3 regions of the Paraliobacillus zengyii genome follow, and region 3 is predicted to be linked to each of the others. Evidence: predicted binding sites of a transcription regulator. Region 3 holds the regulator's gene; each other region holds the start of a gene.
What was found. Region 3 encodes Rex, which represses fermentation and respiration genes when NADH is low (regulators of the CRP and FNR family bind a similar motif). Its sites were predicted from a motif close to TTGTGAAATATTTCACAA; they were not measured.

Region 1 (4,838 bases), 960 kb from region 3:
TGTTATACCAATAACAATACCTACTGTACTGTTTGCTTTATTTTGAACTAAAAGCTCATTACCAGCTTCTCTAATGAGGTTTTCTCTTGTTTCTACTAAAGAAATAAAACCCATTACAATTTCTTGTCCCATTGGCTCTACAGTACTTTTAAAATACGCCTGTGCTTCTACTTCATTTCCTTGATCATATAATGTAAATACATTCTCTTCAATTAAAGCTCGCCATTCCTTGCTAGCAGCAATCAACTGTTTTAATTCATCTGAATCGCTATAATTTAAGGCCTCTTCTTGTAATGCAACACTTTCTTCAGTAAGTTGATTAAACAAATCTTTATATAGTGGATCCCCATATAAAAAATATGCACGTGCAAATCCTGTTCGTTGAACTATATTAAATTTTAATTGCTCATCTGCAATTAATAATGGCAATTGATGATCTGTAATATCCTCTGTATCTGTCTGCATAATATTTGAAGAAATAATATTATAAGCACTATAACCAAAGATTAATACGATAATAATTGAAAAACCAAGTAAAATTTTAGTTCGAATCGATTTAAATTGTGTTAATTTCTTCATTTTATACTCCCCTTTATTTTTATATTAATTTGTTTTGTTTTGACTTTACTATTATCGGTCGCGATTTATAAAAATGTATAGTTTTTTAAATGTTTTTCTTTCTTTTTCGACATATAATCGACAAATAACTATTTTTATGTACTTTTATAGAAATTATGATAAACTATCCCCATCTTTTTTAAGACAAATTTAGCATACCTAAAATACAGAATAGGAAAGGAATAGATCATGACTACATTTCAGATAATTAAATCTATCAACAAACTAGATCACTTTATTAACCAAAATAACCTAGCTTTTCTCTATATTTCAAAGCAGAATTGCAGTGTTTGTCATAGTTTATTACCGCAAGTAGAAGCTATTATGAGAAGGTATCCAGAAATCGCACTTGGACATGTAGCGGTGGATCAATTGCCTGAAGTTGCTGGCAAGTTTTCTATTTTCACTGTCCCTGTTCTACTGTTATTTGTAGATGGAAAAGAATATTTACGAGAAGCAAGGATCGTCCAACTTGAATTGTTTGAAGAACGATTACAGAAAATCTATCAGGGGGTAACCGAATAGTTTTATTATATTTAGACGCAGTCATTATCCTATTTTTATATTTACTAGATATCTATCTCAATCCTTTCCTATTCTATTGCGTATAGTAAAGTATCTTCAATAGAAGGGAGGAATTAACTTGAGTACTAATCTAAATACAGAATTTGATCAATGTGTATGTGACATTGTCCAACAAATTGTCGATGCACAAGATGAAGTTGCGAATAATAATAATCATTGCGTAACGAGTTGTGAACAGTCTATACAACAATTACTTTCACCACAAACACAAACGGTAAATGGTACTAATACAACGATACCTTTCATTCTTTATTGTCAAGATTGTAAACCTTTTATTGGTAATGGTGTCTTTCAAGATGAGCTAGGAAAGTCAGGCAACACTTATTTTGGGTGTGTCGAAACACCTATCTTCCGCGCGAAGAAATTTGTCGAAGGTAGTGAATGCTGTGTCAAACTAGAACTATTACTTCCAGTTACAGCTGGTGGATCTACTCCATGTCCGGGTGGTCGTGATGTATGTGATTATTTCCCTGGTAATAGTATTAAAGATTTCCAATCTACCGGTATCTGCATAACAGTAGATTTAAATTGTTTTTGTAGTATCACTTGTCTTGATCCAATTACTCCTCTTCCTGTTTCTTCATTTACTATGCACGAAAAAGACTAAGTTTATTTTTAATAGGGCGCTCTACTTGAGCACCCTATTAAAAATAAACTATTTAAGGGATCTCAATTAAATCTTTTGATGTAATCATACCTATTAACGTTTCTTCTAGCTTACCATTTTCCGTGATCAGCAATGCGTCAAGTTGTTTTGTTTCTTTTATTTGCTCTAGGAAATAGTGCTCGGCTTGATATATACTCATTGATTTACTAATGAACTTATAATTGTGTGCTCTATCATCATCTTTTATGACCTCATATGCTGCGGTTTGAAATAAATGATCTGCATTTCCTTTTGCATGTCTCGCTAACCAATGCGTGATACCTTTATCTGTTAACAAGCCAATGAATTCCTTGTCACGATAAACAGGAAATTGGGAATAGTCTGTTTCGCGGATAACCTGTAAAACATCATTTAAAGTAGCCTCTGCTTGAATTTGACGCATTTCCTTAAAGAACCTAGGTATTACTAATTCTGGTGCAGTCAGCTTCTCTTTTATTTTTTCCATTCTTTCGACTACATCATCGTGTGGCTCCGCAATCGCATAATTGGTATCGGTTCGTTCATGAATAATAGCATTCCGTAGCTCTGCATATTCTAATAAATCGTCTTGATACCGATCTACTATCGCATTTGACCTTTTTAACAATTGAACAGATCGATAAAAAGAAAGGTGTCTTTTTTCATTAATTGCTTTATCAAAAAAAGCTTCAATTTTATTAAAAGCAATAATAAATCGTTCCGAGTTTTTCATTAACTTGTACTCCTCTCAGTAGAACTTTATTTGCTTACACTTTACACGTCAGAAACAAAGAAAACAAATACTGTGTGTAAAATCTCAGGTTGATGGTTGAACATATGTACAAATAGTTGTATGATAAAATTGTATAATACTTCACAGACTTTGGAAAAGAATAAATGACATAAAATTCTATAGGTTTTCAGGTGATAAAATGGAAATGGAAGCATTAAAACAAGTTGAAGAACTAGCATTAAAGAAGCAAAAAACGTTTCAACATAGTCGTTTGATCTATCTCATTCGGGCTGCATTGGCAAGCATGTTTATTGGTTTTGGTGTTATTGTTGCCTTTAAAACAGGAAATTATTTTTATCTTGAAGGTTCTCCTTTTGCTTATCCTTTGGCCGCTATTACATTTGGTGCTGCGATTATTTTAATTGTTTATGGCGGTGGAGATTTATTTACAGGTAATACGTTTTATTTTACGATAACAGCTTTAAACAAAAAAATGCACTGGATAACTGTCTTCCGTATGTGGGGAGCAACATATGCAGGTAATATTATTGGTGCAATTGGCTTTGCGATCTTTATTTATGCAACTGGTCTTTTTGCAGATAGCTCTGTTAATACATATTTACTGGATGCGGCAGCCAAGAAAATGCACATTCCTTTTTGGGAACTCTTTTTTCGGGGAATATTGTGTAATTGGCTTATCTGTCTCGCCTTTTTCATTCCGATGAAAATGAAAGGAGATGGCGCAAAATTATTTACAATGATGCTTTTCGTATTCGGATTTTTCATTTCTGGGTATGAACATAGTATTGCAAATATGTGTACATTTGCGATTGCATTAGTATTAGACCATCCTGATACTATTTCTATTAGTGGTGCTATTTTTAACTTAATACCTGTCACAATTGGTAACATTATTGGTGGACATTTCTTAATGGGTTGGGTATATCATTATATTAATAAGCCCTATATGGACGTGAAATAGCAGTAAAAAATCTCGTTACGTTCACTATCAAAATAGGATACAACCGACTAATAGTAAAGAGGTCACACAAATTGTGTGACCTCTTTTTTTTAGCTCTTTTCTATCATATTGCTTAGATTTAATATAACTAACTCAACTTACTCAGTTAAAAATTAAACGCTAATCGTTTGCTGTATTGTGTTTGGATTATATTTATTCTATTACGTACATTCTTTAAAAAGGTCTGATTTCTAAAAGGTTGTTGTCAATGAAAGAATTAACATAGCAATTACCTTTTACCAGAGTATATATCAACTGTGACGTAACATTTTGGTCTTACTCGCTACGCAAACAAATGCTTTCCCTTTCCACGGGCACGGCCTCAGCTAACTTAATAAAGCAAATGTTTTCGGTGGGCCGAGTAATCGCAGGTCCAAAGAACGCTTTATTAAGTGGATCTTCGGCTCGTGGGATTGCGATTACTCATCCCATCAAAAACATTCGCTGTTCCCGTAGGAGTGTCAAGCATTTGCTTCCTTCGCTAATTAGTGGAACTATTTTTAAGCGTAAGACACAGAATCAATCGAAATATTTTCAAGAGACTAATGACTAATGTGTTTATTTGTAGTTCATAAAATGTGTAAAGACAAAACTAGCGGATCAAGTGAAATTGGCGACACTCCTGCAGGAAGGAACAGCGTGAGCTGAAGATCCACTCGGAAAGCGTACTGTGCTTATCCGAGTTAGCTGAAGCCGTGCCTGCGGAAAGGGAGTCAATTTCATTTGAGGAGCGGGTAAGAACTTTATGCCTCTTACCACAGAGTTCTACTTATTCGATGTTACTTCTAAAAATAAAAAGAGCATATTCCACTACTATGCATTGCAAGTTAGCGAAAGACATGTTACGCTATTATGTATAACAAGTTACTGATAAAGGCAGATGATTTTTTTGGCAATTCGAAGTCAATTATATAAAGGAATTTTAGAAGGATGCATTTTAGCAATTATTTCGCGACAAACAGTCTACGGTTACGAATTATCGATTAAATTGGAAGAACAAGGCCTAGAAGTCAGTGAGGGATCAATTTATCCAATTTTATTACGTTTACAAAAAGAGAAATTAATTGCGGGTGAAATGCGTAAGTCAGTTAGTGGTCCTAATCGAAAATATTACACCTTAACAGAATCAGGCAATGTTGCACTTAAACTATTTAAACAGAACTGGGAGATGATTAAATCACCCGTTGATCAACTATTAAAGGAAGATGGTGAATTTTGATGCACGTAAAAGACTTAATTGAAGAAAACAATCAAAA
Region 2 (4,838 bases), 110 kb from region 3:
ACGCATCTTCATTTTCGTACTCATAATAATAGGCTATAACGACATTGGCGCCTTCCTTAGCAAAGGCTATTGCTGTTGCTGCACCAATTCCACTATCTCCGCCCGTAATTATTGCTACTTTATCATATAATTTATTTGATCCTTTATAGTTGTAATCTTCAATAATAGGCTTTGGTGTCATTAAACCTTCAATTCCTGGTTGCTGTGGCTGATGTTGGGGTGGTAAGTTATGAAGTGGATTTTTACTATTTTTCATGTTGAAATCCTCCTTAAAAAGTTAATCTTCTTCCTATCTATATGTGAGGGAATAAAAAAGATTCAAGTCTAATCAGTTGACTGCTCTAATGAGATTGATTATAATAACTTTTGTTCTAAAAACTCGCAAGTTTAAAAATGACTTGTTGGTCATTCGATTCCGATTATTGGGGGTAATGTAGTGGAAGATAGAAAAATTGATATTATGCAAGCTGCAATGCGCTTCTTCTCAAAAAAGGGATTTCAATCTACATCTATGCAGGAAATTGCTAATGAAGCAGGTATGTCAAAAGGTTCTTTGTATAAATATTTTGAATCTAAAGAAGAGCTATTAATAGAAGTTTTTAAATTTAATCATGATAACATGGTGGGAAATGCTAAATATATAAATATTAATGATTCTTTAAATCCTAAAGAAAAATTCAAAAAAATGTTAATTGTTGAATTTGAAGGGATTCTGGAGAATAAGGAATATTATAATCTACTAACAAAGTCTTTACTTCTTGAAAAGAACAAACAAATTCGTCCTTTAATGCAGCAAGTTCGAGCAGAGTTGACCGATTGGCATAAAGAAGTATTATTACAGGTTTATGGAGATGACGTGGAACCTATAATATGGGATACAGTGATCACATTACAAGGTATCTTCAAAGAATATATGTCAATTGTTATTCAAGATACGCAAAAACTTTCTCTTTCAGATATTGCTACATATGTTGTTGATAGTATAGATGCTATCATTCAGCATCAAAAACATAGTAAACCATTATTAAAAGACGAGATGATGACTAATTATAAAATTCTAAAAAACAATAAAAAAAGGTTATCAGTTGAAGAACAACTTTCGCAAATGCTAACGCATTTGCGTTTAACAATAGAAACAGAAGAGGCATCTCTAGAAATACGTAAAGAATTAGAAAACACGATTTCATTTTTTAAGCAAGAATTAAAGGAAAAAACGCCTAGGATATTTTTATTAAATTCTTTACTCGCAAACCTAGAAAATAAAACAAATAAAACAGAAGATTTAAAGACAATGAAAACATTAATCGATTTATTAGATTAGCAAGAGATATAAAGGGGTGGAGAAATCATGACAACAGAACACACAGAAAGTACAACTCCGATCAATCGTAAACTTATCGTTTCCATATTGCTCGCCGGGGGATTTGTTGCGATATTAAATCAAACTCTATTTGCAACAGCTACACCACATGTAATGAATGATTTTCAAATTAGTGAAAATATTGCACAATGGCTAACAACAATCTTTATGCTGGTTAATGGTGTAATGATTCCAATTACTGCATTTTTAATTGAAACATTTACTACAAGAAGATTAGTATTATCAGCATTAGTCATTTTTGCTATAGGTACGTTAGTATGTGGTATTGCACCTACATATCCAATATTACTAGTCGGACGGGTAATACAAGCAAGTGGTGCGGGTATCATCATGCCAGTTATGATGACTGTATTCCTAACCATTTTCCCAATTGAAAAACGTGGTTCAGCAATGGGATTGGTTGGACTAGTTATATCATTTGCGCCAGCAATTGGCCCGACACTGTCAGGTTGGATTGTTGAGAATCATCCTTGGAGATTGATGTTTTTTATCATCTTACCAATCATTTTACTTGATATTATTCTTGTATACTTCTTTATGGAGAATGTAACAGAACGTACTTTTCCTAAAATAGACATTCTTTCTATTATATTATCAACATTTGGATTTGGAGGATTATTATTCGGGTTTAGTAGTGCTGGAAGCGGCAATTGGGTTGATCCAGTTGTTATTATTTCCTTAATAGTTGGTATAGTTTCCTTGATCACATTTATTAGGCGTCAATTTACGTTAAAACAACCTATTTTAGAGTTTCGGGTGTTTAAGTCTCGTACATTCACCATAACAACAATAATAGGAATGATTGTGTTTGTTGGTTTAATTGGTTCTGAAACAATTTTACCTATTTACATGCAACAGTATGCAGGGTTCACTGCATTAGAATCAGGACTTATGATAATGCCAGGCGCAATATTAATGGGATTGATGTCACCGATAACCGGTAAAATTTTTGACAAAATAGGTGCTAAATATTTAGCGATTGTTGGTTTATCGTTAATGACTGTAACAACCTTTTTGTTTACTAATTTATCTACAGAGACACCTTTGATGTTCTTAACAATTGTTTTTGGTATTCGTATGTTTGGGATGTCAATGGTAATGATGCCTGTAACAACTGCTGGACTTAATCAATTACCGATGCGTTTAATTGCACATGGAACAGCGATGAATAATACGATGCGACAAGTTTCCGCATCTATTGGTACGGCGGTATTGGTTACGATTATGACAACCAGTGCACTGGATAGTGGACCAAATGCTGCTCCTAGTGCATTAATACATGGTGTAAACATAGCGTTTTATGCAGCGACAGGTTTATCCCTTATAGGATTGTTTTTATCATTCTTTATTAAAGGAACAAAGCCGTCTGAACAACGAGGAACATATGAAATAGAGTAGTAAAAGGAAGCGCCACAGTTGTGGTGCTTTTTTAGTTTTAATCTCTGTACCTATTGAGAGTACTCAAATGACTATAACAGTATAGTACAGCGTCGTATTTGTTACTATTTTCTATGCGTGAGTAATAATTGGATACCTGCTAAATTGTTAATTTATATGGATTGTGCCTATATAATTATATAAATATATTTAAAGAACCTTTTATTACTAAAATTTGAACATTTTAAGAACTTTTATTGAAACAGTTTTTAAATGTGATCTTTTTCACTTCTTTTTTAGCATGTTTAAGTATATACTATATTTAAGATAATAGATTGTTCATCAGTGAGCAAAGTTATGTGATAATAATTAAGGAGGTAACGAAATGAAAATAGCAGAAGAAGTTACACAAAGAAACCCTTGGGATGGCTTCCATGATGGAAGATGGCAAAAAGAAATTGACGTCCGTGATTTTATTTTAAAGAACTTTACCTTATATGAAGGAAATGAAGAATTTCTAGAAAGCGCAACTGAAGCAACGAAAGCTTTATGGGATCGTGTAATGGATTTAACAAAACAGGAACGAGAAAATGGTGGTGTTTTAGACCTTGATACAAAAATTGTTTCTACAATTACATCACATGGACCTGGATATTTAAATAAAGATAGTGAAAAAGTGGTTGGTGTGCAAACAGATGAGCCTTTTAAACGTTCATTACAACCAAATGGTGGTATTCGTATGGCGGTAGCCGCAGCAGAATCTTATGGATTTAAGATTGATGAAGAAGTAGTGAAGACATTTTCCGAACATCGCAAAACACACAATCAAGGTGTTTTTGATGCATATACACCAGAAATAATGACTGCACGTAAGGCTGGTATTGTAACTGGATTACCAGATGCGTACGGTCGAGGTCGTATAATCGGTGATTACCGACGTGTTTCTCTTTATGGTGTAGACCACTTGGTTGCTGAAAAGAAAAAAGAGTTAGCTTTAATAGGTAACGGCACCATGATAGAAGATATTATTCGTGATCGCGAAGAGACAACAGAACAGATTCGTGCACTTCAAGAACTGAAACAATTGGGTGCTACGTATGGCTTTGATATTTCAAAACCAGCGAAAACTGCTCAAGAAGCTTTCCAATGGTTGTACTTTGGTTATTTAGCGGCGATTAAAGAGCAAAATGGTGCAGCAATGAGTCTAGGGCGCGTATCTACTTTCTTAGATATTTATATTGAAAGAGATATTGAAAATGGTTTGTTGACGGAAGAACAAGCTCAAGAGCTTGTTGATCACTTTGTTATGAAATTGCGTCTTGTTAAATTTGCAAGAACTCCTGAATACAATGAATTATTTAGTGGTGATCCAACTTGGGTAACAGAATCACTAGCTGGTATGGCACAAGATGGAAGGCCGTTGGTTACGAAGAGCTCCTATCGTTTCTTGCACACTTTAGATAATTTAGGTCCTGCCCCTGAACCAAACTTAACAGTACTATGGTCAGTGAAATTGCCTGAAAACTATAAAAAGTATTGTGCAAGTATGTCTATTAAATCAAGTTCTATTCAATATGAAAATGATGATTTGATGCGTGATATTTATGGTGATGACTATGGTATTGCTTGTTGTGTATCTGCGATGCGTATTGGTAAGCAAATGCAATTTTTTGGGGCACGTGCTAACTTAGCAAAAGCTTTACTATATTCTATTAATGGCGGTATGGATGAGAAGCTTAAAATTCAAGTAGCTCCTAACTATGCACCGATTACTTCTGAGTATTTAGATTATGATGAAGTGATGAAAAAATATGATACCATGTTAGATTGGTTATCTGGTATGTATGTAAATGCATTAAATATCATTCACTATATGCACGATAAATACAGCTATGAAAGAATAGAAATGGCGTTACATGATCGAGAAGTACTACGTACAATGGCTTGTGGAATTGCAGGATTATCTGTTGTTGCTGACTCGCTTAGTGCCATTAAATATGCAAAAGTAAGAACAATTCGTGATGAAGATGGTTTAGTAGTAGATTATGAAACAGAAGGTGATTTTCCTAAATACGGTAAT
Region 3 (4,838 bases):
CACCATCATTAGTAATAAGCGGTGAACCATATTTTTTACCTAATACGACATTACGTCCTTTTGGTCCTAATGTTACTTTCACTGCATTTGCTAATGTATCTACACCTCGTAGCATTGCGCGACGAGCATCTTCACTAAATTTCAATTCTTTAGCCATCTTAAAAGCCCTCCTTGATTCTTAAGTATCTTTAAAATTAATTGTCTTCGCTTAGCCAATAATAGCTAGAATGTCACTTTCACGAAGAATTAAGTATTCATTACCTTCATACTTCACTTCTGTGCCTGCAAATTTAGAGAAAATAATTGTATTTCCTTCTGCGACTTCCAAAGGAAATCTTTCTCCATTATCTGCTACACGACCAGACCCGACTGCAACAACTTTTCCTTCTTGCGGCTTTTCTTGTGCAGAATCTGGTAAAACAATTCCACTTGCTGTTTTCTGTACTTCTTCTACGAGTTCAATAATGACACGGTCTCCTAATGGCTTTAACATTATAAAAACCCTCCTTCATATATTTCAAAATGGTTTTATTTATTCTTAGCACTCACCAATGAAGAGTGCTAACACAATTATTATAATAATGAATTGTTTACCATTTTGCAAGTATTGCACTTGTTTTTTTTATGTTTTTTTTAAACATAGTAAATTACATTGGATTTCATCATTCAATTAGAAAAATCGAACTAGTACAATTCTATTCTAAAGTTATGTTAAAATACGTATATTGGACAATTATATATTATTAAAGGAGACGTTTAGCTTTGACTAGAAACTACATATACATCTTAGGAACATATATATTGATGCAACTTTCTTCTTATCCACTTCTATTGGTCCTAGAAATTGCTGATGTGAACGAAGACTATTTTGGAACAATAGGTATCGCGTGGACCGTATTCAGCTTTTTGGCAGCATTACTCATTATATTACTGTTGTTAAAACCTGAGAAAAATTTGAGAAAAGACCCAGAAGCAGCCAGTAATGGTATGGTAATCATTTGGTCTCTTATAGGCTTAATCTTAGCATTCATTGGCCAAGGGGTTATCAACTATCTTCAAACAACATTTCTTGGAGTTAGTCCAGATTCAGAGAATACCCAAAATATAATCGAAATTGCAAGAGCAGCACCAATCTTTATCATTGTAGTTGCTGTAATTGGTCCAATTTTAGAAGAAATTGTTTTTCGAAAAATCATTTTCGGAAGCATATATAAAAGAACGAACTTCTTTATTGGCGCCTTAGCTTCTGGTTTAATTTTTGCAGTGGTGCATAATGATTTCCCACACATTTTAACCTATCTAACAATTGGATTTGTGTTTGCGTTTATTTATGTTCAATCAAAACGGATTATTGTACCAATCATTGCACATGCATCGATGAATACAATGGTCGTCATTGCACAATTAAGTATTTCACCAGAAGAGCTTGAGAAAATGCTCGAGCAATATGAAAAATTACAAATGATAGTGATTGGAGGCTAACATATGCGAACCTCGCCATTGGTTGCAGCAACCTTTTACATTGGTATTGGGATTGCATTCACATATATAGGGATAACATCAATCCAAGAGACCGGTTGGAGTTTATTAATTCTATTATTTGCTATATTTGCTACTTTAGATTTTGCAGTAGCAATTCGCCTAATTAGAATACACATTCATATAAAGAAAGCGAAGAATTCAAAATAATAAAGCAGTGACCTAATTAGGTCACTGCTTTATTTCTATTCCTCTACTGCATCATTTGGATAATGCTTCATGAAGTATAACAATGACTGTAACTCAACTGCTAAATCAATGTGATGGACTCGGACATCTTCTGAAACATTTATACGTGCAGGTGTAAAATTTAAAATACCTGTAATTCCGGAATCAGTTAATCGATCCGTTATTTGTTGTGCCTCTGCACCTGGTACAGTTAAAATAACCGCCTCAACGTTACCAAGTTTCTTTTCCAAATCATCTATATGATGAATCGGTACACCTCCAATTTCTTGGCCTACTTTACCATCATCTGCATCAAATGCCATTTCTATTTTTGTGTTGTTATTTTTCGTGAAATTATAATGCAAAAAGGCAGTTCCTAAATTACCTACACCAATTAATGCTACATTGCTCGTCTCATCTTGATCTAATGTTTTTCTAAAGAAGCCTAATAAATATTCGACATTATAGCCATAACCTTTTTTACCTAATGCTCCAAAATACGAGAAATCTCGTCTAATCGTTGCAGAGTCAACTTTTACTGCTTCACTCAGTTCTTTTGAAGAGACACGCGATTTTCCTTGTATATGTAAATTATTTAAAAAGCGATAATATAATGGTAATCTTTTAGCTGTTGCTTGTGGTATTTTACTTTGCATATTTCAATCCCCTTTATAACAATTTGTACAAACCCCTAATAAACCTTGACCTAAAGCCATACGTTTTTAAAATCCAACGTATTTGTCGTGAACTAATTCACTTACTTCTTCTAGTATAAAGCAATTCACCAATTAATACACGTCCATTTGCTTGCTAGTGTGATAAAAAGTGCGATACACTAGAAAAGATGAGGTGAACAAAAAGATGATTTTAATGCAAGTAAACAATTTAGTGAAGAGATATGGTGCTGAATTAATTCTATCAAATATAAAATTAGAAATACAAACCAACGATCGGATTGCTATTGTTGGTAGAAATGGGGCAGGTAAATCAACCTTACTAAAAGTAATGGCTGGTCTCCTCTCTTACGATGAAGGTGAAATCCATAAACCAAAAGATGTCTCCTTAGGTTATTTAGCACAAAACACTGGGCTAGAGACCAATGAAACCATTTGGGCTGAAATGCTTCATGTTTTCGAGGATTTAATAAAAAAGGAAACTGCACTTCGTAAAATGGAATTACAAATGGGCGATCCTGCAATTATTCAAGATGAAAAAAGATATCAACAACTACTTGCACAATATGATATACAGCAACAAGCCTTTAAAATGGAGGGCGGTTATCACTACGAAGCCGATATAAAGTCTGTATTAAATGGCTTGCATTTTCAAGACTACGACCTAGAAACGCCAATTAATACACTTAGTGGTGGTCAGAAAACACGTTTAGCGTTAGGAAAACTACTTCTATCAAAGCCCTCTATTTTAATATTAGATGAACCAACAAACCATTTAGATATTGAAACATTAACATGGCTTGAAGGTTATTTAAATAATTATGATGGTGCGGTTGTAATTGTTTCACACGATCGTTATTTCTTAGATAAGACAACGAAAACGGTATATGAGATTTCCCGTAATCAGTCGAAAAAGTATCATGGTAATTATACTAAGTATTTAGAACAAAAGGCTGTAGATTATGAGTTAGAAATGAAGCAATTCGAGAAACAGCAAACCGAGATAAAAAAACTTGAAGATTTTGTTCAAAAGAATCTTGTTCGCGCATCTACAACTAAAAGAGCACAAAGTAGACGAAAACAACTAGAAAAGATGGATAGATTAGATCAACCCAGTGGTGATGAATCTTCAGCCACCTTCTCCTTCAATATAAATCGTAGAAGTGGTAATGATGTTTTAAAAATTAATAACCTTGCTTTTCGTTATAACAAGGATGAAGAGACTATCTTTTCTGACCTTACATTCCAAACAAATAGAGGTGACCGCATCGCTTTAGTTGGACCTAATGGTGTAGGGAAGACCACTTTATTAAAAACGATTATAGATGAACTAGAGCCTTCTAGTGGGTCTATCGATATTGGCAGCAATGTACAAATCGGTTATTATGATCAGGAACAAGCAAATCTCAGTTCCATTAAATCTGTTTTAATGGAACTTTGGGACGATTATCCAACAGTAAATGAAAAAGATATACGGACAGTGCTTGGTAACTTTTTATTCTCTGGTGACGATGTTTTAAAAAGTGTTAACTCCCTAAGTGGTGGTGAAAAGGCTAGACTAGCTCTTGCTAAACTCATGATGCAAAAGGCAAATCTATTAGTACTCGATGAGCCAACAAATCATTTAGATTTAGACAGTAAAGAGATATTAGAGGCTGCATTACTAGAGTTTCCAGGAACACTGATTTTCGTTTCACATGATCGTTATTTCATTAATGAAATTGCTTCTCAAGTTATCGAAATGCAACCAGACGGGGCTACTATTTTCTTAGGTGATTATGATTATTACTTAGAAAAGAAACAAGAAGCGTTTGAATTAAAAAAATTAGAAGAGCAGACTTCTAATCAAGTCACAAAAACCAAAGACGTGAAGACTAACTTTCATACTGATAAAGAAAAGAAGCAAACACAACGTAAGAAAGAGAGACGAATTACAGAAATAGAAAATAAAATAGAAGTACTCGAACAGGAAATAGCTGAAAATGAAGATTTATTATGCCAGCCAGAAATTTTTCAAGATCATGAAAAAGCTTTAGAATTAACAGAAAAAAATGACCAGAATAATAAACAAATGGAAGATTTAATGGAGGAATGGGAATTGCTTCAGGAAGAAGTGAAAGGCTAACAAAAGAGTTAGCCTTTTTTATTGTCCACAGGGTTATATACATAAAAAGTACTTATAATATAATGTATTTACAAGTTATCCACTTTATCAACAGTTTTTTAACTACTTACCCACAGAAATTGTGCACAACTATAGTATATGTTATTAGTGGGTTTGTAAAAATGTATCCACATTTCGAATAACTTTCTGTGGATAACATAGTTTTTCATTTAAAAAAGAAGCGAAAGGAATTATTTATCCTTTCGCTTCTTAGCGTCGACCATAGAGCTCAATATCTAACCCAGGGTTAGCATTTAAAAACCAATCTGAACGATGACCTAAGGTGTAAGCAA

Region 1: the regulator Rex is predicted to act here: its motif matches at 2,691-2,708, upstream of DM447_RS07245 (formate/nitrite transporter family protein).
Region 2: the regulator Rex is predicted to act here: its motif matches at 3,032-3,049, upstream of pflB (formate C-acetyltransferase).

The regions. Positions count from the first base shown of each region.
Region 1 covers NZ_CP029797.1:1,420,778-1,425,615, reverse strand. Annotated here, with positions in the region: gene DM447_RS07265 (methyl-accepting chemotaxis protein) at 1-579, opposite strand, end outside; gene DM447_RS07260 (thioredoxin family protein) at 808-1,143, shown strand; gene DM447_RS07255 (CotY/CotZ family spore coat protein) at 1,262-1,810, shown strand; gene DM447_RS07250 (CBS domain-containing protein) at 1,863-2,561, opposite strand; gene DM447_RS07245 (formate/nitrite transporter family protein) at 2,761-3,543, shown strand; gene DM447_RS07240 (PadR family transcriptional regulator) at 4,472-4,801, shown strand; gene DM447_RS07235 (DUF1129 family protein) at 4,801-4,838, shown strand, end outside.
Region 2 covers NZ_CP029797.1:352,680-357,517, forward strand. Annotated here, with positions in the region: gene DM447_RS01830 (SDR family oxidoreductase) at 1-256, opposite strand, end outside; gene DM447_RS01835 (TetR/AcrR family transcriptional regulator) at 437-1,321, shown strand; gene DM447_RS01840 (MDR family MFS transporter) at 1,349-2,779, shown strand; gene pflB (formate C-acetyltransferase) at 3,144-4,838, shown strand, end outside.
Region 3 covers NZ_CP029797.1:461,806-466,643, reverse strand. Annotated here, with positions in the region: gene groL (chaperonin GroEL) at 1-157, opposite strand, end outside; gene groES (co-chaperone GroES) at 209-493, opposite strand; gene DM447_RS02505 (CPBP family intramembrane glutamic endopeptidase) at 763-1,482, shown strand; gene DM447_RS02500 (DUF4305 domain-containing protein) at 1,486-1,689, shown strand; gene DM447_RS02495 (redox-sensing transcriptional repressor Rex) at 1,725-2,363, opposite strand; gene DM447_RS02490 (ABC-F family ATP-binding cassette domain-containing protein) at 2,569-4,506, shown strand; gene tsaD (tRNA (adenosine(37)-N6)-threonylcarbamoyltransferase complex transferase subunit TsaD) at 4,756-4,838, opposite strand, start outside.